DNA from 3 places in the Synechococcus sp. CC9616 genome. Region 1 is predicted to be linked to each of the others. Evidence: predicted binding sites of a transcription regulator. Region 1 holds the regulator's gene; each other region holds the start of a gene.
What was found. The regulator NtcA, encoded in region 1, controls nitrogen genes in cyanobacteria. The targets are predictions, from matches to a motif close to GTANCNNNNGNTAC.

Region 1 (3,264 bases):
AGTGCCACAGCAAGACCCAGTTCATCAAGCACCAGTTGGTCGAGATCGCCTTGCATCAAGTGATGACGACAGTCGTTCCAGACGGCTTCCACCGCAGGCCTGGCCTGCTCGACACCGGCTTCAGATAGGCAGGCCTGAACGTCAGGCCGCAACCAGGCCAAACCACCGCAGAGATTGACGCAGCCGCCAGGCCCCTGCTGTACTCCGCCCTTGAGAAATTGCGCAATCAGAACACGACTGCCGAGCCCAGCTGCACGCATCGCCTGACTGAACACCGTTGAAAAGCTGCCCCGATACGGAGCGGTGTGCACCTGCAGCTGACCTTCAGGCTCAACAAGATGCAGGGGCACCCTCGAGGGAACCGTCGCCAGAGGCAGCAAAGCGGCTTGTTCTCTTGCCAGAGAGCTCTGGCTTGGAAGCTCCGCTGATGGGGTGCGCGTGGATTTCAGGCTGGCGGTCATCGAGGTGATGGTCAACCGGATACCCGGGAAGACCTTGAATGTAGCGGCGAGATCACAAGGATCAAGCCCATTGACACCACCTGTGGTGTGCTGTCGAATCATTCCATGAGTGATCACCCTGCTTCTCGCCGAGACGGCCGCAACATCAACGACTTGAGACCCTTCAGCGTCAGCTGGAATCCCATGGGATTTGCGCTCAGCTCGCTGATCGTTCAGACGGGGCAGACGTCGGTGCTTTGCAGCGTCTGTCTTGAGGACAAGGTGCCCCGCTGGCGTATGGGAGAGGGACTGGGATGGGTTTCCGCTGAGTACCGGCTTCTGCCTGGCTCCACTCCTGAGCGCCAGCCGAGAGAACTCATGAAGCTGTCGGGTCGCACCCAGGAAATCCAGCGTCTGATCGCTCGAAGTCTTCGTGCCGTTGTGGACATGCAGGCCCTTGGCGAGCGCAGCCTGTTGATTGACTGCGATGTGATTCAGGCGGATGCCGGCACCAGAACAGCGGCCATCACCGGAGCCTGGCTGGCACTGCGTCAAGCCACGGATGCTCTGCTCCAACAGGGCCTGCTGGAACGCGATCCATTGATCAACCAGGTGGCAGCTGTATCAGTCGGTCTTGTCGACGGGAGAGGCCTGCTCGACCTTGATTACAGCGAGGACAGTCGGGCTGAGGTGGATCTAAATGTGGTGATGGCATCTGACGGGCGGCTGCTTGAAATTCAGGGCACAGCCGAACGAGCTCCGTTCAGCCGGGGGCAACTCAATCAGCTCCTGGATCTTGCTGAACCCGGCTTACAGCAGCTGTTCACCGCCCAGAGGCAGGCCTACGCCGATGTCAGAACCTGATGAGCCTGGAGCGCGGCCGGGAAATAGTAATGACTGTTACAGGATGAACCTTCGTCGATCCTTAGCTTCCTGATAGTCAGCACGGGACAGCGGCGAAACCATGAATGCAGCCAGCAGTGGTTTCACCCGTTACTCCCCAACCGTGCCCCCTTCGACAATGGGGTCCCAGGCTCCATCGAGCCGTTCACTGCTTGATGTGATCCGCGATCTCGACGGTGCCAGCAGCGAACTGGTGGAACGCAATAAAACGATTTTTTTTCCTGGCGATCCAGCAGAACGGGTATATCTGATCCGCCGTGGTGCGGTGCGCTTGTCTCGCGTTTATGAGTCCGGAGAAGAGATCACCGTGGCCTTGCTTCGGGAAAACAGTCTGTTCGGGGTGCTCTCACTGCTGACGGGACACCGGTCCGACCGCTTTTATCACGCTGTTGCCTTTACCCGCGTTGAGATGGTGACGGCGCCGGCCGCATCCGTTCGCACTGCAATCGAGGCAGACACCGCCGTTGGCCTGCGACTGCTACAAGGCCTTTCCAGTCGGATTCTTCAGACGGAAACGATGATTGAAACACTCACGCACCGGGACATGTCCTCCCGTTTGGTGAGTTTTCTGCTAGTGCTCTGCCGTGATTTCGGCGTGCCCGATGACATGGGCATCACGATCGATCTGCGCCTCTCCCACCAGGCGATCGCCGAAGCGATCGGATCAACCCGCGTCACAATCACCCGCCTGCTGGGAGACTTGCGCCAATCCGGATTGGTGCAGATTGATCGCAAGAAGATCACAGTGCTGGATCCAATCGCTCTGGCCAAGCGGTTCAGCTGAACCGTTCATGCAAGCAGGGAGGAGCCGGTGAGCGGCTGGCTTCTCATCCTGTCGCTGCTCGTCCTCGGTGGGGTGCTCTCCACCCTCGGAGATCGACTTGGTAGCCGGGTCGGCAAAGCCCGGCTCAGCTTGTTCAACATGCGACCACGCCGTACGGCCGTGGTCATCACCGTGCTCACCGGCAGCCTGATCAGTGCCCTCTCCCTCGGCCTGATGCTGCTGGTCAGTCGACAGCTGCGCGTCGGCTTGTTTGAACTCGATGCGTTGCAGCAGAAGCTCAGCGAAAGCCGGCAACAGCTCAAAGCCAACCTGGCGGAACTCGAAAAAAACAGAAGCGCCCTCGCCTCCGCTGAACAGGACCGGCGCACTGCCCGTGCGCAAACCCAGGAAGTGGAGACGAAACTCGGTGAAGCCAAGCAAAAGGCTGCTCAGCTACGCGAAGAACTGGAACCACTGCAGGCGCAACGCCAAACCCTGGAAGCCGAACGGGATCGGCTTAGTCAAGACATCGCAGCGCGTGACGCCGATATTCGACGCACCGAAACAGAGCTTGCGGCAGTCCGCAATCGCATCAGTGCTGGGGAGGATGAACTCAAACAGCTGGAACGCAATCTGATCGCCTTGCGGCGAGGGGATGTTGCTCTCAGCAGCGGTCAGACCCTGGCAAGGACCACGGTGCAGCTGGAGAATCCCAGCCAGGCCAAAGAGGTGATCGATCGCCTGCTGCGTGAAGCGAATCTGACGGCCTACAGCCGGGTTTTACCTGGCGACAAACCTGAAAAGCAGATCATCCTTGTCCCCCGAAGCGATGTGGAGAGGCTCCGCAAAATGATCAGCAAACCTGGAACCTGGGTGGTTTCGATGCGCTCCGCAACAAACGTGCTGCGAGGGGAGAGCATCGTTTACGCCATTCCTGATGTCCGCCCCAATCGCACCGTCGCCCGTCAGGGAGAAGTGTTGGCCAGCGCCACTCTGGACTCAGCCCAGCGATCACCCGACACCATCCGGACCAGCATGAACCTTCTGCTTGCATCGGCTTTCGCCGAAGTGAGGAGACGGGGCTCGCTGACTGAAGGTCTGCAATTCGATCCCAATGCCCTCAGCCAGCTCGGACAACAGCTGGTGAATCGTGAATCC
Region 2 (3,264 bases), 1.4 Mb from region 1:
TTGGGGACCTTGTCCTTGCGGGCACTCATCTTTTCCTCGGCCCGGGGCCCCATGGTGAAAGGCCCAAGACCGGGAGGACAACTAAGACCTTTCTGGCTGCAGCTGTAGGCCAGATCCACCTTCCAGTCATCGATGTACAGGGGCACGCCCCCCAGTGACGTGACGGTGTCCAGGAGGAGCAGGCAATCGTGCTTACGGCAGAGATCACCCACGCCCTCCATCGGCTGGCAGACGCCGGTCGATGTTTCTGCATGCACCAGTGCCAGCATGGTGGGGCGATGCTCGATCAGTGCCGCCTCCAGTTCATCGAGGCTGAACCATTCTCCCCAGGGCTTCTCAATGGTTCTGACATCGGCGCGGTAGCGACCGGCCATGTCGGCGAGGCGCAGACCGAAGTATCCCTTGATCGCCACGAGAACCTTGTCACCGGGTTCGATTGTGTTGGCGAGGGTGGCTTCCATCGCGGCACTGCCAGTGCCGCTCATGGGAAGAGTGAGGCGGTTGTCGGTCTGCCAGGCGTAGCGGAGAAGCTCCTGCACCTCACTCATCAGGTCCACATAAAGCGGATCCAGGTGGCCGATCGGCGTGCGGGCCAGGGCTTCCAGCACGGTTGGGTGGGCATTGGATGGGCCAGGGCCCAGCAACAGCCTGTCTGGTGTAGCGATCGGCGCCAGGGCCTCCCGGTGACGGTTGTCGACTGAGAAGGAAGCGTTCGTCACCAAGACCCGGAACGAGACATCTGGCCGATGAGCCTACGCAGTCGCAACGCCATCGGAGAAGTTCGTGGCCCCTTTGAAACGCTCTGATTCAGCGGATCGGCTTCAACGCTGCCGAACGTTGGTCTCAGCCAGACCGCGAACCATGTGATCAAACGGCTGCCGAACAGGGGCAAGACGATCGGACCCTATGCCACCGGACTGCAATCGCTCGATTACAACCTCTCCGAGCAGCGCAATGCTGCGAACGGTTGGGCCGGTCGGCACTCCAAGGCTCTTGTATGTGTCATCCAAACCGTTCAGGACCCGCTCGTTGAGGATCGTGCTGTCACCCGCGATCAGGGCGTAACTCGCATACCGCAGGAAATAGTCCATGTCCCGCAAACAAGCCGCCAGCCTGCGGGTTGTGTAGGCGTTACCGCCCGGCAGAAGAAGCTCGGGTTCATCCTGAAAAAGGCGCTGACTGGCCTCACGGACGATTTCAGCAGCTTCTCGGTTGATCAGTTCGACCGCCGCAATGCGGACAACGGATTCGTCGAGGTAGGTCTCGATGCTGTCGAGTGCCTGCCGGTCGAGGTATCGGCCAAGCTGGTCATATCGACCGATCAGCCCGGTGATGGCATCACGCATTCGCTGGGGTCTCCAGACACTCCCTTCGCGGAAGGTAACACCGCTGAACAAGCGAAAAGCCTCAGTGCGGCTGAGATTCAGCGAAGTTGACAGAAACGGTTACGGATGAAACTGGAACGGATCGAACCAGGTGGATGACGGACTGGAAGGGTGCCTAGTGATACAAAGTGGACGCATCGGGATCTTTACGGTCCCGTTAAACACGCCCCATCGGCGAAAGCTTTTCCATGTCCAAAACACCTCAGGACGTCCTTCGTCAGATCAAGGACGATGGCATCGAGTTCGTTGACCTGAAATTTGCCGATCTCCACGGCAAATGGCAGCACCTGACAGTGTGCACGGACATGATCGAGGAGGAGTCCTTCACTGAAGGACTTGCTTTTGACGGCTCTTCGATCAGGGGCTGGAAGGCCATCAACGCCTCGGACATGGCGATGATCCCCGACCCTGCCTCAGCATGGGTCGACCCCTTCTACCGCCACAAAACCCTGAGCATGATCTGCTCGATCGGGGAACCACGCAGCGGCGAGCCCTATGACCGCTGCCCCCGCTCCCTGGCGCAGCGCGCTCTCGACTATCTGAACTCCACCGGACTGGCCGACACCGCCTTCTTCGGACCGGAGCCTGAATTCTTCCTGTTCGACGACGTTCGTTACAACTCCAGTGAGGGAGGCTCTTTCTACAGCGTCGACACGATCGAAGCCCCCTGGAACACGGGCCGCATCGAAGAGGGAGGAAACCTCGCCTACAAGATTCAGCTGAAGGAGGGCTATTTCCCCGTCGCCCCGAACGACACCGCCCAGGACATCCGCTCGGAGATGCTCAGCACCATGGGCGCCCTGGGAGTCCCCATCGAGAAGCACCACCATGAGGTGGCCGGTGCCGGACAACACGAACTCGGCATGAAGTTCGCTCAGCTGATCGAGGCTGCGGACAACGTCATGACGTACAAGTACGTCGTGCGCAATGTCGCCAAGAAATACGGAAAAACGGCCACATTCATGCCAAAGCCGGTCTTCAACGACAACGGCACCGGCATGCACGTTCACCAGAGTCTCTGGAAGGGTGGCCAGCCACTGTTCTTCGGAGAGGGCACCTACGCCAACCTGTCACAGACAGCTCGTTGGTACATCGGCGGCATCCTGCGCCATGCTCCCGCCTTCCTGGCTTTCACCAACCCAACCACCAACAGCTACAAGCGATTGGTGCCGGGATTCGAAGCTCCTGTGAATCTGGTTTATTCCGAGGGCAACCGCTCCGCTGCTGTCCGGATTCCACTGACTGGACCAAGCCCCAAGGCCAAACGTCTGGAGTTCCGCTCAGGCGATGCCCTCGCCAACCCCTACCTGGCCTTCAGCGCGATGATGATGGCCGGCATCGACGGCATCAAGAACCAGATGGATCCGGGAGATGGATTCGACAAGGATCTGTTCGAACTCCCCGCTGAGGAGCTGAAATCCATCTCCACAGTTCCACCATCTCTCAATGGTGCTCTTGAAGCTCTCGATCAGGACCGTCAGTTCCTGACTGAGGGCGGTGTGTTCAGCGATGACTTCATCGACAACTGGATCGACCTGAAATACGAAGAGGTTCAGCAGCTGCGCCAGCGCCCCCATCCCCACGAATTCACGATGTATTACGACGCTTGATCACGTCAAAATCGCACCGTTTCTGATCGAACAGGCCCGCTTTCCCTCCGGAGAGCGGGCTTTTTTGGTGAAATAGACCCTGGTTTCAATCGGCCATGGCGAATTCCCTGGGCAAGCTCGCGTATCAGACCCTTCAGCAGGGAAGGAGCATTGCCGGACTCGCTCACAAGGAGCTCAGCACCAAAGTGATGGAGCTGGTGGCGCCTGAAACCGTCCCCAAAACCGAAAAGGTCTCAGCCGGCATGATGAATGCCCTGAGGCAGTCGATG
Region 3 (3,264 bases), 390 kb from region 1:
GGATTCATGCATGCCCTCACAAAACAGCAAGCACATACATCATTAAAAACCTCAGACGAAACAAGTCATTGCTATAGAAATATGGCACTCTTATTGCGCAAAACAACATAAAAAACTCGCATCATCTTATTCACAAAGACTGGAACTACTTCGATCAGCAACTCAAAAATATTCCCCGAAAATTCATCAGTGCCTACTAAGCAGAGAAACTCTGCTTACACGAATAGTAAAGCCAAGTTTTTTGAACCCTTGATCGACCTTGCTTCGCAGAATGGTTTTCGATTGAGTCTGATCGTTGTCCTCCGGGATCAGGCAGATTGGATTCATTCAACGTCGCGCATCAAATACACCGCTTTCAGGAAAAGGGCTCATTCAGTCAGTACAGAAAATCCATTCAAAAACGCAACCGTTTCAGCGGCGTCGATTACACCAACAAGTTTGAGGCGATCACATGCAGCCCTGAGATCCAAACAGTTTTTATTCCATTAAGTAGCAGAGCCAGGATTACAGATCCGAATCACATCTGAACAGTCAGCCACCTAAGTAAGCCATTTCTTGACGACGTTGTCCGTGGCTTGAGCAACCTCGTTCCTCGCTGTAGCGATCCTCGCGAGCGATCCAGAGGTCACGAATTGCATTCATTAATCCGTCCTCATCAATCAGAGGCTGAAGCCAGGGACGCAGATCCTTTCCCTGAGTTGCAAAGAGGCAAGTGAAGGCCATCCCATCGGCAGCCACCCTGAGCCGGTTGCAATCACCGCAAAACGGTTCACTAATCGAGGCGATCGTGGCGACCTGACCTTTCCCGTCGCTGAAACGCCAGCGGTTGGCGGTGCTGCCAACGGCTCGTCCCATGGGTTGAATAGCCCAATGTTGACGGACCCTGGCCAGCATCTCGGAAGCCGTGAGCACCTGGTCCTGATGCCAGTCGTTGCGATGCCCAACATCCATAAATTCGATGAACCGCAACTCGATGCCATAACGCCGGGCCAAACGAGCCAACGGAATCAGCTGATCCTCGTTGTGGTGTCGCTGGATCACGCTGTTGATCTTGAGTGCACCCTGGCTGGGGTCAAAACCTGCATCCAACGCGGCATCTAAACCCGACAGCACCCGATCAAACAAATGGGCCGCGGTGTCCGGCATTCCTGCCATACGAACGAACCCATCGCTGTCGGCCGCATCGAGACTCAGGGTGATGCGATCCAAACCCGATTGACGAAGAGCGAAGGCTCTCTCTCGGCTGAGCAGGACTCCGTTGCTGGTGAGGGCCACCTCCTGGAGACGAGACAAGGGATCCTGTGGATCAGAACGGCCAAGTGTGATCGCTTGCAGCAGGGGTTCCAGCTGATGGCTCAACAAGGGCTCCCCGCCGGTTAAGCGCAGAGACTGCAGCCCCAGCCGGCATGCAGCGCGGATCACAGCAATCTGCGCCTGGAGATTCAACCGATTCGACGGTTCATCATCAGAGGGACAGCAATAGGTGCAAGACAGGTTGCAGCGAGCTGTCAGCGACAGGCGCAACACGCCCAGCGGACGCCCAAAACGGTCCTGACTCTGACTACACGTGCTCATCAGACAAGGCTGCCAAATCCTCCGGACAGTTGGCATTGAGAAGTGCTTGAGCAGGCAGCGACACGGGTCGGTACGGGATGCAGTTCAACCAGGCATGCCAACTCCATTCTTCTCCTTTCAATTGAGAAACAAGTGTCGACTGGAAAGGCGAACCGGACGGGTAAATCCCCAGAAGAGGCTGCAATTGCTCTCCGTCATGGGCCACAGCCGCAACTTGAGGTTCCATCGCCCAAACCTTGATCAGACATCGCAGAACCTCCGTGGTGAGTCTTGGCATGTCGACGGGCAACACCATCACAGGTTGATTCATGTCCGGCGACAGAACCTGAGCCATTGCCTGCAAAGGGCCGTTGCAGGAACGCGGATCCTGGAGAAATGAGACCCCATCGCGACAACGAACCATCTCTGCATGATCTGCATGACCGCTGACAACCACAACAGGCAAGGCAAGGGCGGAGAGCTGATCCAGAAGAACTGTCAACCAAACGCCGCCTCGTGGATGCGGCATCAGAGCCTTATCCCTACCCATCCTCCGGCTCATCCCACCACAAAGAAGACAGGCTGAAAGGCGAACTTCGCGTCGATGTTTTGGAATAACAACCATTGAAGTAGCAACCGCAACAAAAACAGGGTCGACAAAGAATGCTGATCAACAGAATTAGCAAGGCAAATGTTTGAACTGAACCTGAGCGAAGGCATTCAGTAACAAAGGCCACATTTCAAGAGCCTCCGGAATTGTTTACTACTCAACGTTGGGCGGACAATTTTTCAGGACCGTCTCGTCAAACCACGGGTGCTGCACTTTTGAAACCCGGGGCTCAAAGTATCTTTTACCCATGCTTGGCGACCTCTGGTCATTCCAGGGGAGATATAGAACTCTTCATCTCACCTGGTTCGCCTTTTTTCTGACGTTCGTCGTCTGGTTCAATCTCGCCCCTCTCGCGACAACAGTTCGAGCCGATCTGAACCTTGATATCGGTCAGATCCGCACCGTTGCCATCTGCAACGTGGCCCTCACCATCCCGGCCCGCGTGCTGATCGGGATGCTCCTAGACAAATTCGGACCCCGGATCACCTATTCCTCGATCCTGGTCTTCTCTGCAATTCCCTGTCTGCTGTTTGCTTCAGCGCAGGATTTCAACCAGCTCGTCGTCGCTCGACTGCTGTTGTCCATCGTTGGTGCCGGCTTCGTGATCGGCATCCGCATGGTGGCCGAATGGTTCCCGCCAAAAGAGATTGGATTGGCCGAAGGCATCTATGGCGGCTGGGGCAACTTCGGCTCCGCTTTCTCGGCCCTCACCATGGTGGCCCTCGCTGGCTTCCTCTCCTTTTCAGGGGGATTCACACTTCCCACAGGCGACATTCTGAATTGGCGCGGTGCCATCGCACTCAGCGGCATTGTTTCAGCCGTGTACGGCGTCTTCTACTTCTTCAGTGTTACTGATACGCCACCAGGCAAAAGCTATCAACGTCCAGCAAGAACAGCAGGCCTGGAAGTCACCTCCATTCGTGATTTCTGGGGTCTCATCGGAATGAATGTGCCCTTCGCAGCCATTCTCTGTGTGCTGTGTTGGCGTCTAAAAAAGGTCGGTTTTCTCACCGAATCCACCTATCCCCTGGCTCTTGCAGCCGTGGGTCTGTGGTTTGCTTTTCAGACGTGGGGAATCATTCGCACCAACCGCGAATTGC

Region 2: the regulator NtcA is predicted to act here: its motif matches at 1,497-1,510, upstream of glnA (type I glutamate--ammonia ligase).
Region 3: the regulator NtcA is predicted to act here: its motif matches at 2,184-2,197, upstream of SYN9616_RS0111315 (molybdenum cofactor guanylyltransferase).

The regions. Positions count from the first base shown of each region.
Region 1 covers NZ_KI911558.1:2,360,611-2,363,874, reverse strand. The annotation lists gene SYN9616_RS0113190 (cob(I)yrinic acid a,c-diamide adenosyltransferase) at 1-461, opposite strand, end outside; gene rph (ribonuclease PH) at 567-1,304, shown strand; gene ntcA (global nitrogen regulator NtcA) at 1,462-2,127, shown strand; gene SYN9616_RS0113175 (DUF3084 domain-containing protein) at 2,155-3,264, shown strand, end outside.
Region 2 covers NZ_KI911558.1:929,798-933,061, forward strand. The annotation lists gene SYN9616_RS0105275 (alanine--glyoxylate aminotransferase family protein) at 1-719, opposite strand, end outside; gene SYN9616_RS0105280 (allophycocyanin subunit beta) at 822-1,346, opposite strand; gene glnA (type I glutamate--ammonia ligase) at 1,574-2,995, shown strand; gene SYN9616_RS0105290 (class I SAM-dependent methyltransferase) at 3,091-3,264, shown strand, end outside.
Region 3 covers NZ_KI911558.1:1,970,941-1,974,204, forward strand. The annotation lists gene SYN9616_RS0111310 (GTP 3',8-cyclase MoaA) at 532-1,575, opposite strand; gene SYN9616_RS0111315 (molybdenum cofactor guanylyltransferase) at 1,562-2,179, opposite strand; gene SYN9616_RS0111325 (NarK family nitrate/nitrite MFS transporter) at 2,412-3,264, shown strand, end outside.